Regions from separate parts of the Aurantimonas sp. A2-1-M11 genome, predicted to be linked through region 2. Evidence: predicted binding sites of a transcription regulator. Region 2 holds the regulator's gene; each other region holds the start of a gene.
The links. Region 2 encodes LexA, which represses DNA repair genes until DNA is damaged. Its sites were predicted from a motif close to TGTTCNNNNTGTGTTCNG; they were not measured.
Positions count from the first base shown of each region.

Region 1 (5,322 bases), on a different contig from region 2:
CGGCGGTGATGCGGGTGGACCCGGTCCAGATGGTGGGCTCAGCGCCCGACGCAGATGATCGGCAGGACCGAGTTCTTCACGACCGCGGTTGCATCGGGCACGCTTTCCAGCGGCAGCGACATGTCGGCAGTCTCGTAGGCGACATTGCTGCGGTCGAGAAAATCGATGGCGGCATCGGGGCGCACCGCGAAATTGATCGACTGCGGAATGTCGCCCGTGGCATCGGCGACGGCGACGGCGTTGAGCTTGGCGGTCACGACACCAACGACCCGGCCGGCGAGATCGACCAGCGGTCCGCCCGAATTGCCGGGCTGCACCGGTGCCGAGATCTGCAGGTAGCGCTCGTCATTGGCCAGACCGAGCAGCGACGAGACGTTGCCGCGGGTCACGTTCAGGGAGTCTGCCAAGATCGAACGCAGCGGATAGCCGAGCGCCAGCACGTCCTCGCCGAGGCGGGGCTTCTCCACCGACATCGCCAGTGGCTTGCCGACCGCGCCATCGATCTTGACCAGGGCCAGATCATTCTCGGTGTCGAGGATCGTGCGGGTGGCGACCCGCTTTTCGCCAACGAGAACGCTGGTGCAGGCCCGCACCACATGGGCGTTGGTCAGGAGCCAACCATCGTCGGAAACGACGAAGCCGCTGCCCGCCATGTCGAATTCCGGCGATGCAGGGACGCGCTCGGCATTGGCAACCGAAGGCTCCGGCATCTCGAAGAGGTTCGGCTTCTGCGGATCAACGGACGCCATCGCGTAACGCGACTCGAAGGAACCGTCGGTGTGGCTGCGAGCAAGAAGCGCCGAAAAGGCGTTCGGCTCGCGCGACGCGACGAGCGGTGCCTGCGGCTCGCCGGCGAATGGCTCGAAGAGATTGCCGGCAACGGCCACATAGGGCCGCATCACCCGCGCCTGATCCTCGGCATAGGAGACCGAGAACCCGCGCAGATCGCCGCCGCGCGCTTCAAAGCGCATCACGTACTGTTGATCGCCGGCATTGCCGTCAAGCGCGAACCATTCGCCTCCAAACTCGGCATTGGAGACGCTGCGCTCGGCGGTCGGCGTGCTCAGCACCTCGAACAGGCCGCGCAGGGTCTGGCCGGTATCGGCAATGCGGACAGTCTCGATCTCGACCGAATTGTCTGCGGCACGCCACAGGTGCCCCACGTCGGTCGGGCCCAGATCCTGAACGAGTCTCAGCGGCAGCGGAACGCGCTGGCCAGTCATCGCATCGTCGACCAGCGTCATACCCGCAGCCGTCTCGGCGCCGTCGGATTTCCGGATCAGGAGCTGCAGCATCGCCTCGTCGATGACGCCGTCCGCGACCATGCCGTGCCGGGCCTGGAAGTCGCGGATGGCACGCAGGGACGACGCTGCGATCTGGCCATCGAATGCACCGAAATAGTCGCCGGTCCAGGCAAGCCGGATCTGCAGGCCCTTGCGGAAATCGAGATCGGTCTGAGCGTTGTAGGCGACGGCGAGCTCGGAACCCTGCGCGCCAATCGACGGCGTCGCCATGGGCGCAGTGCCCAGAGCCAGAACCGTCATCAAAACCCGCGCCGCGCGCCGCATGTCATCCCCCATCGCTCAACCGGTGACAGTTAAGAAACGTAGGATGCGCGGAATCGATCCGTAAGTCCTTTACTTTTTCTTAATATGGTTGCGAATGCAATTTTTCCTGATACTGACGGTTCGTCCGCCAGTAAAGGACAGGTCTGTTCTTGTCGCCTGCCATGTCAGGTCAGCCGGCCCCCGGCACTGTCTGCGCCATGGGCCCGGGCTCCGCTCCGTCATCGCCCAGTTCGGCCGTCTCGATGCGCTCGCCGCGGCGCATCAGCTTGTCGGTCGAGACCAGAATCTGGTCGATGTCCCGACCGGCCTGACCGAAATGCGTGCGCAGCGCCGACACCCGCGCGTCGAGCCGGACCAGATCCTCGCCCAGGAGCCGCACCTCCTTCTGGATGCGCCCGGCCTCGGCCCGCATGCGCGCATCCTTGAGAATCGCCTGCACCACCTGGATCGACAGGAGCAGCAATGACGGCGACACGATCACCACCCGCGCGCGATACGCCTTCTGGACGATATCCTCGAAGCGCTCGTGCAGTTCCGCAAAGACCGCCTCGGACGGGACGAACAGGAAGGCGGTGTCCTGAGTCTCGCCCGGAATCAGATATTTGTCGGCGATGGCGCGCACATGCACGTCCATGTCGCGGCGCATCCGGCTGGCGGCAAAGCTGCGCGCCTCGTCGCTCTCCGCCTCGCGCAGGGTGGCAAACGCCTCCAGCGGAAATTTCGCATCGATCGCCAGCGACGGCGCGCCGTTCGGCATGCGGATCAGGCAGTCCGGCCGCTTGCCGTTCGACAGCGTCGCCTGGAAGGAATAGGCGGCCGACGGCAGCGCATCGGCGACGATCGCCTGCATGCGTCCTTCGCCGAAGGCGCCGCGGGTCTGCTTGTTGGAGAGGATGTCCTGCAGCCGCACGACTTCGCCGGCGAGCCCGCGGATCTCGCCCTGCGCCCGGTCGATGACCGCCAGCCGTTCCGACAGGGCCGAGAGCGAGGCGCTGGTGGCGGTGCTGGTGTCGCGGATCGACTGGCCCACGCGGGTGGACAATCCGTCGAGACGTTCGGCGAGGGTGCGGGTCAGGTCGGCCTGCCGCGATCCGATGATTTCCGCCATGGTCTGCATGCGGCCGGTGATCTCGGCCTGGGAGCGCAACACCGCATCCAGGCGTTCCGACGCTTCGCCCTCGCTGCGGTCGGCGTAGTCGTTCGCCTGCCGCGCGGCCCGGCTGGCCCTGCGCCACAGGACGAAGAAGACGGCCGCCAGGCCGGCGAGCAGCAGCTCGGCGAGCGTCACTGGGTGTCCGCCCAGCATCGTGACGGGAGCCGAGAATGCGGCGGCGAAGGCTGCGCTGTCCATGACCGAGCTCTAGCGAACAGTCCTTAACGAATCGGGACCAAACCGCGAACATAGCCCAGATGGCCTCGCCTTGCGACGCGGCGGCATCGGGCCGGGCCGCGCTGAAAGCCGCCGGGGAGCCACCATCCCCGATTGACCGGCTTCGTGCCAGCGATTACCTGAACGCCATGACGATCAAGCCCCTCATCATCCTGCCGGACCCGGTCCTGCGCCAGACCTCCCAGCCCGTCGCGACGGTCGACGACCAGGTGCGGCGTCTCGCCGACGACATGCTGGAGACGATGTACGATGCCCCCGGCATCGGCCTCGCCGCGATCCAGGTCGGCGAACCGCTCCGCATGATGGTGATCGACATCTCCAAGGAAGACGAGGAGCGCGCGCCGCGGATCTTCCTCAACCCGGAGATCCTGGGCACGTCCGACACGCTCAGCACCTACGAGGAAGGCTGCCTGTCGATCCCCGACTACTACGCCGAGGTCGAACGCCCGGCGGAGGTCACGGTGCGCTATCTCGGGCTCGACGGGAAGCTGCACGAGGAGACCGCCGACGGCATCCTGGCGACCTGCGTGCAGCACGAACTGGACCACCTGAACGGCATCCTGTTCATCGACCACATCTCCAAGCTAAAGCGCGACATGGTGGTGAAGAAGTTCACCAAGGCCGCCCGCAGGGCCACCGCCTGAGGGCAGCGGAGGAAGACCATGCGCGTCGTCTTCATGGGAACGCCGGCCTTTTCGGTGCCGACCCTGGCCGCCCTCGCGGCGGCCGGGCACGACATCGCGGCCGTCTATACCCAGCCGCCGCGCAAGGCCGGCCGGCGCGGCCTGACGCTGACGCCCTCGCCCGTCCAGGTCGAGGGCGAGCGGCTCGGACTGCCCGTGCGCACGCCGGTCAACTTCAAGGACCCGGCGGAGCGCGACGCCTTCGCCGAACTCGGTAGCGACGTCGCGGTGGTGGTCGCCTACGGCCTGCTTCTGCCCCAGCCGGTGCTGGACGCGCCACGCCTCGGCTGCCTCAATGGTCACGGCTCGCTGCTGCCGCGCTGGCGGGGCGCCGCACCGATCCAGCGCGCCATCGAGGCCGGTGATCCGGCGACCGGCATGATGGTGATGCGGATGGAGGCCGGCCTCGACACCGGCCCGGTGGCGCTGACCGCCGAAACGCCCATCGCCGCGACCGACACCGCCGCCGACCTGCACGACCGGCTCGCAGAGATCTGCGCCCAGCTGATGGTCGAGGCGCTGGAGCGGCTCGAGGCCGGCACGCTTATTTTCGAGGACCAGGACGCACTTGCGGCCCGCACCGGCCGCCAGCCGGTCTACGCCGCCAAGATCGACAAGGCCGAAGCGACCCTCGACCTGTCCGGCGACGCGCCGGCCATTGCCCGCAAGATCAACGCCTTCTCCCCGTTTCCCGGCGCCTGGACCATGATGCGCTTCGGCGAGGCGCCCGAACGCGTGAAGTTTCTGCGCGCGGCGGCCGAGCCGGGCCAAGGCGCGCCCGGCACGATCCTCGACGACCGGCTGCTGATCGCCTGCGGGTCCGGCGCGATCCGGATCTTGGAATTGCAGCGTGCCGGCGGGCGCCGCATGCAGGCCGAAGACCTTCTCAAGGGAACGCCGGTTGCGGCGGGCGGCCACGCCGGGCCGGCCTGATGCCCCGGTACAAGCTGACCATCGAATATGACGGCGCGCCCTATTGCGGCTGGCAGCGGCAGAAAACCGACCTGTCGGTGCAGGAAGTGATCGAGACCGCCGTCGAAGGGTTCAGCGGCGAGGCGGCGACCCTGTTCGGCGCCGGGCGCACCGATGCCGGCGTCCATGCCAGCGGGCAGGTCGCCCATCTCGATCTGCAGCGCGACTGGGAGCCGGACGTGGTGCGCGACGCGCTCAATGCCCATCTGCGCGACGCCCCCACCGCCATCCTCGGTGTCGAGCGGGTCCCGGACGATTTCGATGCGCGCTTTTCGGCCCGCAAGCGCCACTACCTCTATCGCATCTTCAACCGGCGGGCGCCGCCCGCGCTGCTTGCCGGGCGGGTCTGGTGGGTGTCCAAGCCCCTGGATGTCGACGCCATGCACGCTGCGGCCCGGCGTCTGGTCGGCACCCACGATTTCGACACCTTCCGCTCTGCCCATTGCCAGGCAAAAAACCCCATCCGCACGCTGGAGCAGCTGGATGTGGTCCGCGGTCCGGACGAGGAGATCCACATCCACGCCATGGCCCAATCCTTCCTGCACAATCAGATCCGGTCCTTTGCGGGATCGCTGAAGCTGGTCGGCGAAGGTCGCTGGAGCGAGGCGGATCTGGTGGCGGCGCTGGAGGCGCGCGACCGCAAGCGCTGCGGTCCCGTGGCGCCGCCGGACGGGCTGTACCTGACCCGGATCGAGTACGGCACCGCGCC
Region 1 is NZ_JAZHLI010000020.1:65,682-71,003, reverse strand. Features, by position in the region: gene VQ042_RS11300 (serine protease) at 39-1,544, opposite strand; gene VQ042_RS11295 (DNA recombination protein RmuC) at 1,738-2,919, opposite strand; gene def (peptide deformylase) at 3,087-3,602, shown strand; gene fmt (methionyl-tRNA formyltransferase) at 3,621-4,574, shown strand; gene truA (tRNA pseudouridine(38-40) synthase TruA) at 4,574-5,322, shown strand, end outside.
Region 1: VQ042_RS11295 (DNA recombination protein RmuC) is a predicted target of LexA. The motif match lies at 2,953-2,970, and genes of this name have one in related genera.

Region 2 (5,322 bases):
TGGCCCTGATCGCCGAGGTGAAGAAGGCGAGCCCATCCAAGGGGCTGATCCGCGCCGATTTCGACCCGCCGGCGCTCGCCGCCGCCTATGAGCGCGGCGGTGCCGCCTGTCTCAGCGTTCTGACCGACAAACCGTCGTTCCTGGGCGATCCGGCCTTCCTCACGACGGCCCGCGCGGCGACGAAGCTGCCGGCGCTGCGCAAGGATTTTCTCTATGATACGTATCAGGTGGCCGAGGCCCGCGCCTGGGGCGCCGATGCGATCCTGATCATCATGGCGGCGGTGGACGACGCGCTGGCCCGTGATCTGGAAGCGGCGGCCATGGCCTACGGCATGGACGTCCTGGTCGAGGTCCATGACGAGGCCGAGACCGAGCGGGCCCTCGCCCTTGCCACGCCGCTGCTGGGCATCAACAACCGGAACCTGCGCACCTTCGAGACCTCGCTGGAAACCTCCGAGCGGCTCGCCGCGCTGGTCCCGGACGATCGCATCCTCGTCGGCGAAAGCGGTATCTTCACCCATGACGACTGCCTGCGCCTCGCGGGCCACGGCATCCGCACCTTCCTCGTCGGCGAAAGCCTGATGCGCCAGGACGATGTCGAGGCGGCCACCCGCGCCCTCCTGGGCGGGTCACCTGCTGCGCCGGTGCCGGCATGAGCGAATCCCGCGATGCCGCCCTGACGCATCTCGACTCGACCGGTGCCGCGTCGATGGTCGATGTCGGCGACAAGCAGCAGACCGTGCGCGTCGCCGAGGCCGAGGGCCTCGTGATGATGCAGCCGGCGACTCTCGAACTGATCCTGGCAGGCGAAGCCAAGAAGGGCGACGTCATCGGCATTGCTCGTGTCGCCGGCATCATGGCCGCCAAGAAGACCCATGAGCTGATCCCGCTGTGCCATCCGCTGATGCTCGAGAAGATCGGCGTCGAGATCGTTGCCGAACCGGCGCTGCCCGGCCTCAGGGTGACGGCCACGGCGCGCGTTGGCGGCAAGACGGGCGTCGAGATGGAAGCACTGACGGCCGTCTCGGTCGCCTGTCTCACCATCTACGACATGGCCAAGGCCGTCGATCGATCGATGACGATCAGCGGCATCCGCCTCTTGGCCAAATCCGGCGGCCGCTCCGGCGACTGGTCCGCGGGCGCATCCTCATGAGCCTGATCCCCGTCGAGGAGGCCTATCGTCTCCTCGTCGAGGACGCCCTGCCCCTGGTGCACACCGAGACATTGCCCCTGCGCGACGCGTCGGGACGCATCCTGGCCGCCGACACCGGCTCGCTGCGCACCCAGCCCGGCTTCGACGCATCGGCCATGGACGGCTATGCGGTCCGCGCCGCCGATATCGGCGGGAACGGAGCCCCTTTCCGGCCACTGCGCCTCGTCGGCGAAGCGGCCGCCGGCCATGCCTATGACGGCACGCTGCAACCTGGCGAAACCATCCGCATCTCCACCGGCGCGCCGGTTCCACCGGGCGCCGATGCCATCCTCATCCAGGAAAATGCCGACCGCGAGAGCGGCACCGTCACCGCCACGACGCCGGTCGTCGTCGGCCAGCACATCCGTCCTGCCGGGATAGACTTTGCCGAAGGCACGCCGCTCCTGTCCGCCGGCACGGTGCTGACACCCGGCGCGATCGCCCTGGCGGCCAGCGGCGGCCATCCGGACCTCTGCGTCCGCGCCCGGCCGAAAGTGGCGATCCTGGCCACAGGCGACGAACTCGTCTTGCCCGGCGAAGCCATCGGCCCCTCGCAAATCGTCGCGTCCAACACCTTCGGCGTGGCCGCGCTCGTGCGCGAGGCCGGCGGCGTGCCGCTCAATTGCGGGATCTCGCCCGACCGGGAATCGGCCATCGACGCGCAGCTGGCCAAGGCGCTGGCCGACGGCGCCGACATCTTCGTCACCATCGGCGGCGCCTCGGTCGGCGACCACGACCTCGTCGGCAAGGTCTTCGCCGCCCGCGGCGTCTCGCTGGATTTCTGGAAGGTGGCGATGCGCCCCGGCAAGCCCTTGATGGCTGGCAGGCTCGGCGACATGCGCGTCGTCGGCCTGCCCGGAAATCCCGCTTCCTCGATGGTCGCGGCGACGCTGTTCCTTGCGCCACTGGTCCGTCGCCTCGCGGGCCGCCCGGACAGGCCCCTCCGACGCCGGGGGATCCTCGCTGCGCCGATGCCGGAAAACGGCGACCGCACGGATTTCGTTCGCGCCCGGATCAAGCCGGACGACGCTGGCCCGCCCCGGATCGTGCCGCTGCCGCGGCAGGATTCGTCGTTGTTGTCGATCTATGCCGCCGCCGATGCCCTGCTGGTTCGCCCCGTCGGCGCGGCACCCGCGCAAATCGGCGATCCGTGCGACTATGTCCCCCTGACGGCGCTGGAGCCACTTGCAGAACACAACTAGAACAGATAGGTTTGTTCAGGTTTTGTTTTGAGGAGTCGCCCGGATGCTGACGCGCAAACAGCACGATCTTCTGGTGTTCGTGAACGATCGGGTGCGCGAGACCGGCGTGCCCCCGTCCTTCGACGAAATGAAGGATGCGCTGGACCTGCGGTCCAAATCCGGCATCCATCGCCTGATCACCGCGCTCGAGGAGCGGGGCTTCATCCGCCGCCTGCCCAACCGGGCCCGGGCGCTCGAGATCCTGAAACTGCCGGAATCGATCCAGGGCAACCGCCCGGCTCCGGTCGGACGCACCGGCTTCAAGCCGAGCGTCATCGAAGGCAGCCGCGATACGGGCCGCCCCGCGGCGGCCACCCAGGCGCAACCGGCCAGGGCAGCCGCATCGACGTCGATCCCCGTCATGGGCCGTATCGCCGCCGGCGTGCCGATCTCGGCCATCCAGCACAACACCCATTCCATCGTCGTGCCGCCGGACATGCTGGGCAGCGGCGAGCATTACGCCCTCGAGGTGAAGGGCGACTCAATGATCGAGGCCGGCATTCTCGACGGCGACACGGTGGTCATCCGCCGCGGTGAGACCGCAACGCCGGGCGAGATCGTGGTCGCACTGGTCGACGACGAGGAAGCGACGCTGAAGCGGTTTCGCCGGCGCGGTGACACGATCGCGCTGGAAGCGGCGAATCCCGCCTACGAGACGCGGATCTTCGGGCCCGACCGCGTCAAGGTGCAGGGCAAGCTGGTCGGGCTCATCCGTCGCTACTGATCGGGCTTCGCCGGCAGGTGCTGTTCGCAAAGGCCCGGTTCAGCGTTTTCGGTCAGGTGCGCGTCGAAGCGCCTGACGCGGACTTTCGACCGGCCGTTATTCGGCATCTGCCGCGCGAGCGGCGTCCGGATTCGGGGCCGGTCCGGCGGGCGGCGTCTGCATGTTCGCGGCGGTGCCCGGCGCCTCCCGCCGCGGCGGAGCTTGCGCTGCTGGCGGCTCGGCATCCGGTGCGGCCGGCTTGCGCCAGTATTCGGGCCAGGGCGCCAGGCGATGGGCTTTCCACCGCGTCGGCGGATCCTCGATGGCCTGCACGACCACGGGTCGGCCGGTCGCCGCATCCCGGCTGATGGCCAGCGAGCCACTGTGCCGCAGGGTGCGCAGCGTCACCAGAATGGCGCCCGAACGACATGCACTAAGGCGGATCGCCCGCGAGACGATCGCCACATCCCCTTCGTCGCAGGCGTCACCCGTCCGGGCGTAATCCTCCGTCCAGATCACCCACAATCCGCTGCGGGTCGCAAAACGGCAATATTCAGCTGCGCAATCGGCCGGAACCGTCGGGCGCTGCCGGTCGGCCGAGGCAGCCCGCGGCGCGCGGGCCTCGAAAGCCCGCTCCCATTGGTCGGCGACGAAGGCGCTGGGGCGTGCCCTCAGGAAGGCGAGCGCGCCGTTTTCGTCCAACGTCGCGACCTCCTTGCCGTCCTCGAAGAGCAAAAGCTCCGGTGGCGCGGTCCTGACGGGGGTCGCGAGCAGGCCGACAACCGCCAGCGGCACCGCAAACCAGCGCAACTGGCTGGCGAGACAGGACGCCGTCAGGATTGCGGCCGTCAGCGGGATCAGCCCCAGCGCGGTCATCCGCCCGATCGCCTGGTCCGGCAGCACGGCATAGACGTTGCGCGCGATCTCCAGCACAAGCCAGATGCCCGCGCCCATCGCCTGAAACGGCAGGGCATCGAGACCGAAGGGAACCAGCAGTGTCCCCACCAGGGCCAGCGGCATGATCCACAGGCTGAACAGCGGCATGGTCAGGAGATTGGCGACGAATCCGAAGACTGCCAGCCTGTGGAAATGATAGCCGGCATAGGGCGCCGTCGCCGTGCCGGCAAAGAGTGACGTGGCCGCGATCGCCGCGACCGCGACCGCGACGAGGATCTTTCCGCCCAGGCCCGGATCCACCTCACGGCCGCGACCGCGCGCCGCCCGCCATTGCGATAGGGCCGCATAACCGCCGATCAGGGCGACGGTTGCGGCGAAGCTCATCTGGAAGCTGGCGGTCATCACCGCGTGCGGGGCGATGAGAATCACGACGATGGCAGCGATCGAGACATTGCGGAGCGTCAGGGCGGGCCGGTCGAGGAGGACGGCCCCCAGCATGATCGCCAGCATGATGAAGGAGCGCTGCGTGGCGACGTTGGCGCCGGAGACCCCGAGATAGACTGTCGCGACAATCAGCGCGGCGACAGCGGCGATCTTCTTGGCCGGCACGCGCAGCGAGATGGCCGGCAGGAGCGACAGCGCCGCCCGCACAAGAAGCATGGCGAATCCCGCCACGATTGCCATGTGCATGCCGGAGATCGACAGGACATGGGCCAGGCCCGTGCCTCGCAGCCATTCGCGCGCATCCTCGGGGATGCCGGCCCGCTCGCCGGTGATGAGCGCCGCGGCGATCGCGCCTTCACGACCACCGATGACCTCATGGATGCGCTCGGTCAGGGCAAGACGCGTGTCGGTCTGCATCCGCCGGAGGCGGCCGACGAGGCCGGGCGCCGCATCGGGAACCGCGAGAGCCGCCGGTCGCGCCTCCGGCGGGCCGAGCGAATAGCCAAAGGCGCCGATGCCGTCGAAGAAGGGCGCGACAGCGAAATCGTAGGCACCGGGATAGGCCCGGTCCGGATGGTGGGCCGAGCCGCACGAGACCCCGATAGAGGCCGCCTGGCGCAATCGGATCGTGGCGGCTGCCGACGACGATTCGCGCGCGCTCCGGCGGCCGCGACAGGACCGGCCGTTCCGTCTCGGCAATATCGATCACATAGCGGTAGCGCCCGTTCTCGGTGCGCTCGCGGGACACCACATGACCGGCGATCCGTACGGTGGCCTGGCCCGAGATGATCGTCGTGTCGGTGCGTTGATATTCGCCGATGGCCAGCGCAGTCCCGACCAGCGTG
Region 2 is NZ_JAZHLI010000003.1:85,639-90,960, forward strand. Features, by position in the region: gene trpC (indole-3-glycerol phosphate synthase TrpC) at 1-656, shown strand, start outside; gene moaC (cyclic pyranopterin monophosphate synthase MoaC) at 653-1,153, shown strand; gene VQ042_RS02250 (molybdopterin molybdotransferase MoeA) at 1,150-2,394, shown strand; gene lexA (transcriptional repressor LexA) at 2,438-3,157, shown strand; gene VQ042_RS02260 (ComEC/Rec2 family competence protein) at 3,254-5,098, opposite strand; partial or broken gene VQ042_RS25905 (hypothetical protein) at 5,100-5,322, opposite strand, start outside.

Region 3 (5,322 bases), on a different contig from region 2:
TCTGCACCTTGTAGTCCAGCCACAGCGAGGCGAACTCCTCGGGGATGGCCACCGGAGTCAGGCCCTGGTTGATGTCCGAGGTTTCCGTCACGTCGATATCGTAGGCGGTGTAGGAGGCGATGGCACTGAGGCCGTCGGTGAGCGCCAGGGTGCCTTCCAGTTCGATGCCGCGCGAGCGGATCTCCCCGACCTGGATCTGCGTGAAGGCCCGTCCCCCGGCGACGTCGTTGACGAGGACGTTGCCGCGCGTGAGATCAAAGAGCGAGGCGGTGACGAAGCTGTCGAAGCCCGTCGGCTGGTACTTGACGCCGACCTCGTACTGCTTCCCCTCGCCCTGCTCGAAGGGCAGTTGGGTATCGGGATCGACGCCGAGCACCGGTGTGACGAAGCGCGAATAGCTGACATAGGGCGCAATGCCGTTGTCGAAGACGTAGGCCGCCCCGGCCCGACCGCTGAAATAGGTGTCGGATGCCTCGGCATCGGCTCCGAGATTGCTGTCGAGCTGGGTCTCGATGATGTCGGCCCTGCCGTTCAGCGTCACGACGAGCTGGCCGAATCTGATCTGGTCCTGGGCGTAGAAGCCGGTCTGGGTCAGGGTCTGGGTGTTGTCGACGTAGATGTTGTCGATCGGCCCGATATTGATGCCGTAGACCGGATCGATGACGCTGAGCGGCGAATAGAGCGTGCTGGTGCCCTGCAGATCGTCGATCTCGTAGTAGCGGTAGTCAAGACCGACCAGCAACGTGTGGTCGAGCGGACCCGTCGCGAATGTCGATTCCAGCTGGGTGTCGACATTGAAGGAATCGGCATCCGGCGTGGTGCGGAAATGCAGTCGCGCAAGCTGGTCCGACGTGCCGCCGGCCAAGCCGTTCAGGCCCGACAAATCGTCCGCGTAGCCGAAGGGATAGACGTAGTCGTAGGTTGATTCCGTATGGGCGTAGCGCAGGTTCTGGCGAACCGTGAAGGCCTCGTTGAACCGGTGCTCGAACTCGTAGCCGATCATCGCCTGGTCGCGGGAATACTCGTCGACCGACGGATCGCTGGTGAAGAGTTCCCGGTCAATGCGGCCGAAGGAAGCCGGGCGGACCGTGCCCTCATAGGGCAGGAAGCCCGGCAGATTGTTGGAATCCTCAGACTGGTAGTAGCCGAGCACCGTCAGCGTCGTGTCCGCGTCCGGCGCCCAGGTCAGGGACGGCGCGACGACGCCTTTGAACTCCTCGGCGATATCGGCATAGGTGTCGCCGTCAAGAATTACCGAGTTCCAGCGATAGGAGAGCGAGCCGTCCTCGGTCAGCCTGCCGCCCATGTCGATGGCCGAATAAGCTTGGCCGTCGTCGTTGATACCGGCCGTCAGCGAGAATAGCGGCTCGATCACAGGCTTCTTGGAGACGAGGTTGACGAGCCCGCCCGGCGACGTGCCGCCGTAGAGGACCGAGGCCGGGCCCTTGAGGATCTCGACGCGGTCGAGCACGGCTGGATCGATACGCCAGCTGGCGAAGGCGGTGGAGAACAGCGACAGGCCGTCGAGGAAGAGACCGTCCTGTTCAGCGGCAAAACCGCGAATGGTGAACCAGTCCACCCGGTTGTTGGCACCGAATTGCTGCGACCGGATGCCCGAGGAATAGCGTGTCGCTTCATCGACCGTGTGCACGCCCTGGTCCTGAAGCTGTCCCTCACCGACCACCGAGACATTCTGCGGCGTCTCGAGCCGCGAAGCCACGCCCTTGACCGCGGTCGAGGCTCGGGTCGCGACATATCCGTCTTCGACCTCTGAGGCAGCCGCCCCGTTACCTGCGGGTGAACCGGCATCCGTGCCGACCGTTTCGCCGGCGACAACGACGGCATCGAGCGCGACGACATCATTTTCCTGCGCTTGCGCACCCTGGACCAGCAGCAGCCACGACAGGAGGCAAATGGCTCCCGCCGGGCCGCCGACCATGCGCCCGTCACCGTAAATCCCGCTCATCACAACCCCTTGCTCCAGATTCGAGAGCGGGATTATGTAATATGAATATGGGAGTCAAGTTATATGGTCGGGCACACCAGGTCAGGAGCCGCGCCCGCGTCGGATTGATTGGGCAGGTCGTGCTTCCCCCTTCGCGAAGACCGGCGATACCCGACGATTCCACCGGGACGTCTGGTGGAACAGGCGACCGCGGATTAGAACAAGCGTCGAAGACCGTGGCGCGAGCCTCTCGCATCGGCAGCGCCCTGAAGAGAACGCCGCCAGACGGCGTCACGCGTCCGCCCCGCGGGCTGGATACCAGGACCCCGGCTGGTGCGCATGGAACATGGCGGCGACGGCGATCGGATGGACGAAGTGAGCCAGCAGGCCGCGGCCGCGCCAGGGAAAGGCACCCTGCAGCCTCCCGACGGTCACGCGGTCGAGGCTCAGCAGCACATGCCCGCGCGCCAGCGCAAGATCATCCATATCGACATGGATGCCTTCTACGCCTCGGTGGAGCAGCGCGACGACCCGTCGCTGCGCGGCAGGCCCGTGGCCGTCGGCGGCTCGCGCGAGCGCGGCGTCGTCGCCGCGGCCAGCTACGAGGCCCGGGTCTTCGGCGTCCGCTCGGCCATGCCCTCGGTCACCGCGCGGCGTCGCTGCCCCGACCTCGTCTTCGTCAAGCCGCGCTTCGAGGTCTACAAGGCGATATCAGCCGAGATCCGGGCGATCTTCGCCGAGCACACGCCGATCATCGAGCCCTTGTCGCTGGACGAGGCCTATCTCGACGTCACCGAGAACCGCCTAGACATTCCCTCCGCGACGCTGATCGCGGAACGGATCCGCCAGCGCATCCGGGAGGTGACCGGACTGACCGCTTCGGCCGGCGTGTCCTACAACAAGTTCCTTGCCAAGCTCGCCTCCGACCACCGCAAACCCGATGGCCTCTTCGTGGTCACCCCGGCCATGGGCCCGCGCTTCGTGGAGGATCTTCCGGTCGGCCGTTTCCATGGCGTCGGCCCTGCGACCGCGGCCAAGATGCAGCGGTTCGGCATCCACACCGGGCGCGACCTTCGAGAGCGATCCCTGCCCTTCCTGCAGGAGCAGTTCGGCAAGGCCGGGCCCTATTACTATTTCATCTCGCGCGGCGTCGACGAGCGCCCCGTGCGCGCCAACCGCATCCGCAAATCGGTGGGCGCGGAGAACACCTTCGGCGCCGATCTCTTCGTGTTCGAGGAGATGCGCGCCGCGCTCCAGCCGATCCTTGACAAGGTCTGGCGCTATTGTGAGACCAGCGGCATCCGGGGCCGCACGGTCACGCTGAAGGTCAAGTTTGCCGATTTCCGGCAGATCACCCGCAGCCGGTCGTCGCTCCAGCCCGTCACCTCGCGCGGCGAGCTCGAACGCGTCGCCATCGCCCTCCTCGGCTCGGCGTTGCCATTCGACAAGGGCGTGCGCCTCCTCGGCGTCTCGCTGTCCTCGCTCGCCGGCCCGGAGACCGGCAGCGAAGAGCCAAGACAGTTCATCCTGCCCTTGTGATCGGCCCTTGAGGAAACCGCTCGGCGATATGGCACCCGGCCGGTGCCGATCTGACATGACCGGCGTCGCCGCTACCTGGCCGACAACAGGTTTCCGGCCGCCGCTTCCGGAATGTCCGCGTCGGAGACGTCTCGCGGCAGTTCCGCGATCTCGTTGCCGAGGCCGCCTTCGGCAGATGTTGCCTCGGCATCCGGCTCCGCCGCCGTCGCGGCAGGCACGTCCGATGCGGTGGTCGCGGCCTGTCCGGTGTCCGAATCCGGCTGCACCTGGTCCGGATGCACGAGCGGCACACCCTGCGGGAAGATGATCTCGCGCGCCTCGTCCGGCATCGAGATGCCGTTTTCGACGAGCACCCGCTTGATGAGCCGCAGCGCCGAGGACCGCACCTTGTGCGGTGACACGGTGCGCCCGTCGATCCAGAAATGCGCCTTCAGGTTCACGGTTGACGCTCCCAGCGCGTCGACCAGGACCATCGGCGGCGGCTCGTCCAGGATGGCGTCGTGGCGGCGCAGGACACCCGCGATGAGGTTCTGCGCCTCGCCGATCGAGGCGTCGTAGCCGATGCCGACCTCCGCGGTCACCCGACGCGCGGCGGCGGCGGTGTAGTTCACGATGGTGTTCTTGAACACCGTGGCGTTGGGGATCTGGACGTGGTTGCCGTCGATCGTCAGCAGAATGGTCGAGCGGGTGTTCATCGTCTGCACCACGCCTTCGTAGCCGGTCACGCCGATCAGGTCGCCCTGCCGGAACGGCCTGCGGACGCTGAGGATGAGGCTTGCGAGGAAGTTCTCGGCAATGTCGCGGAACGCGAACCCCAGGACGATGCCGATCACGCCAGCGCCACCGAGGAGCGAGACCGCGAGGCCGGTCAGCCCGGCGACCTGCAGCACCAGATAGACACCCACCAGGAGAACGGGAATCGCGATGGCCCGTGCGATGACGTCGCGCAGGAAGTCATGCTCGAGACGGGGCGCGAGCACCCGGCGCATCAGCGAGGCGATCGCGCTCGACAGCCACCAGGCGACCGGCAGGATCAGCAATGCGAGAGCGATCAGCGGCAGGGCGACGGCGATCCTGCGGGCGAGGCCCTCGGCCTCCGAGAGGGCGGGCGTGAGGTCCCAACTGACGGCCTCGCGCACCTCGATCCGGTTGACGACGGCGACCACGCCCTCGGTCCGGGCCGACAGATCGCGCGCCCAAGTCCGCTCCTCCTGCGAGCCGGCGATCCCGTCGAGGAACACGACACCCTCGTCGACCGCGACCTCCACGCCGCGATACCAGCCGGTCGCCTCGAGGATCCGGTCGATCCGCCTGCGGATCGCCTCGTCGCCCACCACCGGCTCGACCGCCACCGCCGTCTCGGGTGCGGCCATTTCGGGCTCGTCGGCGACCTGGGACATCGCGGGCGTGGACAAGAGGAGAAAGAGGGCAACCAGGGCCGCCCATCCGCGCCGGGACATCGTCGCTCCGCTCCAGCCGATTATTGACGTCACCATTGGGCCCCTGGTCCTTGCCGGAACACCCTGCCTGGGAAGGGTTCCATCAACGGGAATTCTCCTGAGCAATCAAGCCGCGACGCGCATCGTGCGCAGCGCGGGACCCGGGATCGCATCCGCCATGAACTGCGACGCGGTCGCTGTGATCGCCTCTTGAAACTGTAACACGACGACGGCGTCGTGGTTTACGCTTCCCTAACATCCGGCCGCTGGACTGACCGCAATACCCAACGAAGGAGCCGGGCAGCCAATCGATCGCAGAAGATCATAGAAGTGAACGAATTTGTCGTCTCGCAAAGCGTCAGGTGCCCGTCCTTTTTCCTTCTCGCCTGAACGATAGTC
Region 3 is NZ_JAZHLI010000016.1:39,825-45,146, reverse strand. Features, by position in the region: gene VQ042_RS09665 (TonB-dependent siderophore receptor) at 1-1,966, opposite strand, end outside; gene dinB (DNA polymerase IV) at 2,402-3,484, shown strand; gene VQ042_RS09655 (mechanosensitive ion channel family protein) at 3,556-4,944, opposite strand; gene VQ042_RS09650 (hypothetical protein) at 5,176-5,322, opposite strand, start outside.
Region 3: dinB (DNA polymerase IV) is a predicted target of LexA. The motif match lies at 2,162-2,179, and genes of this name have one in related genera.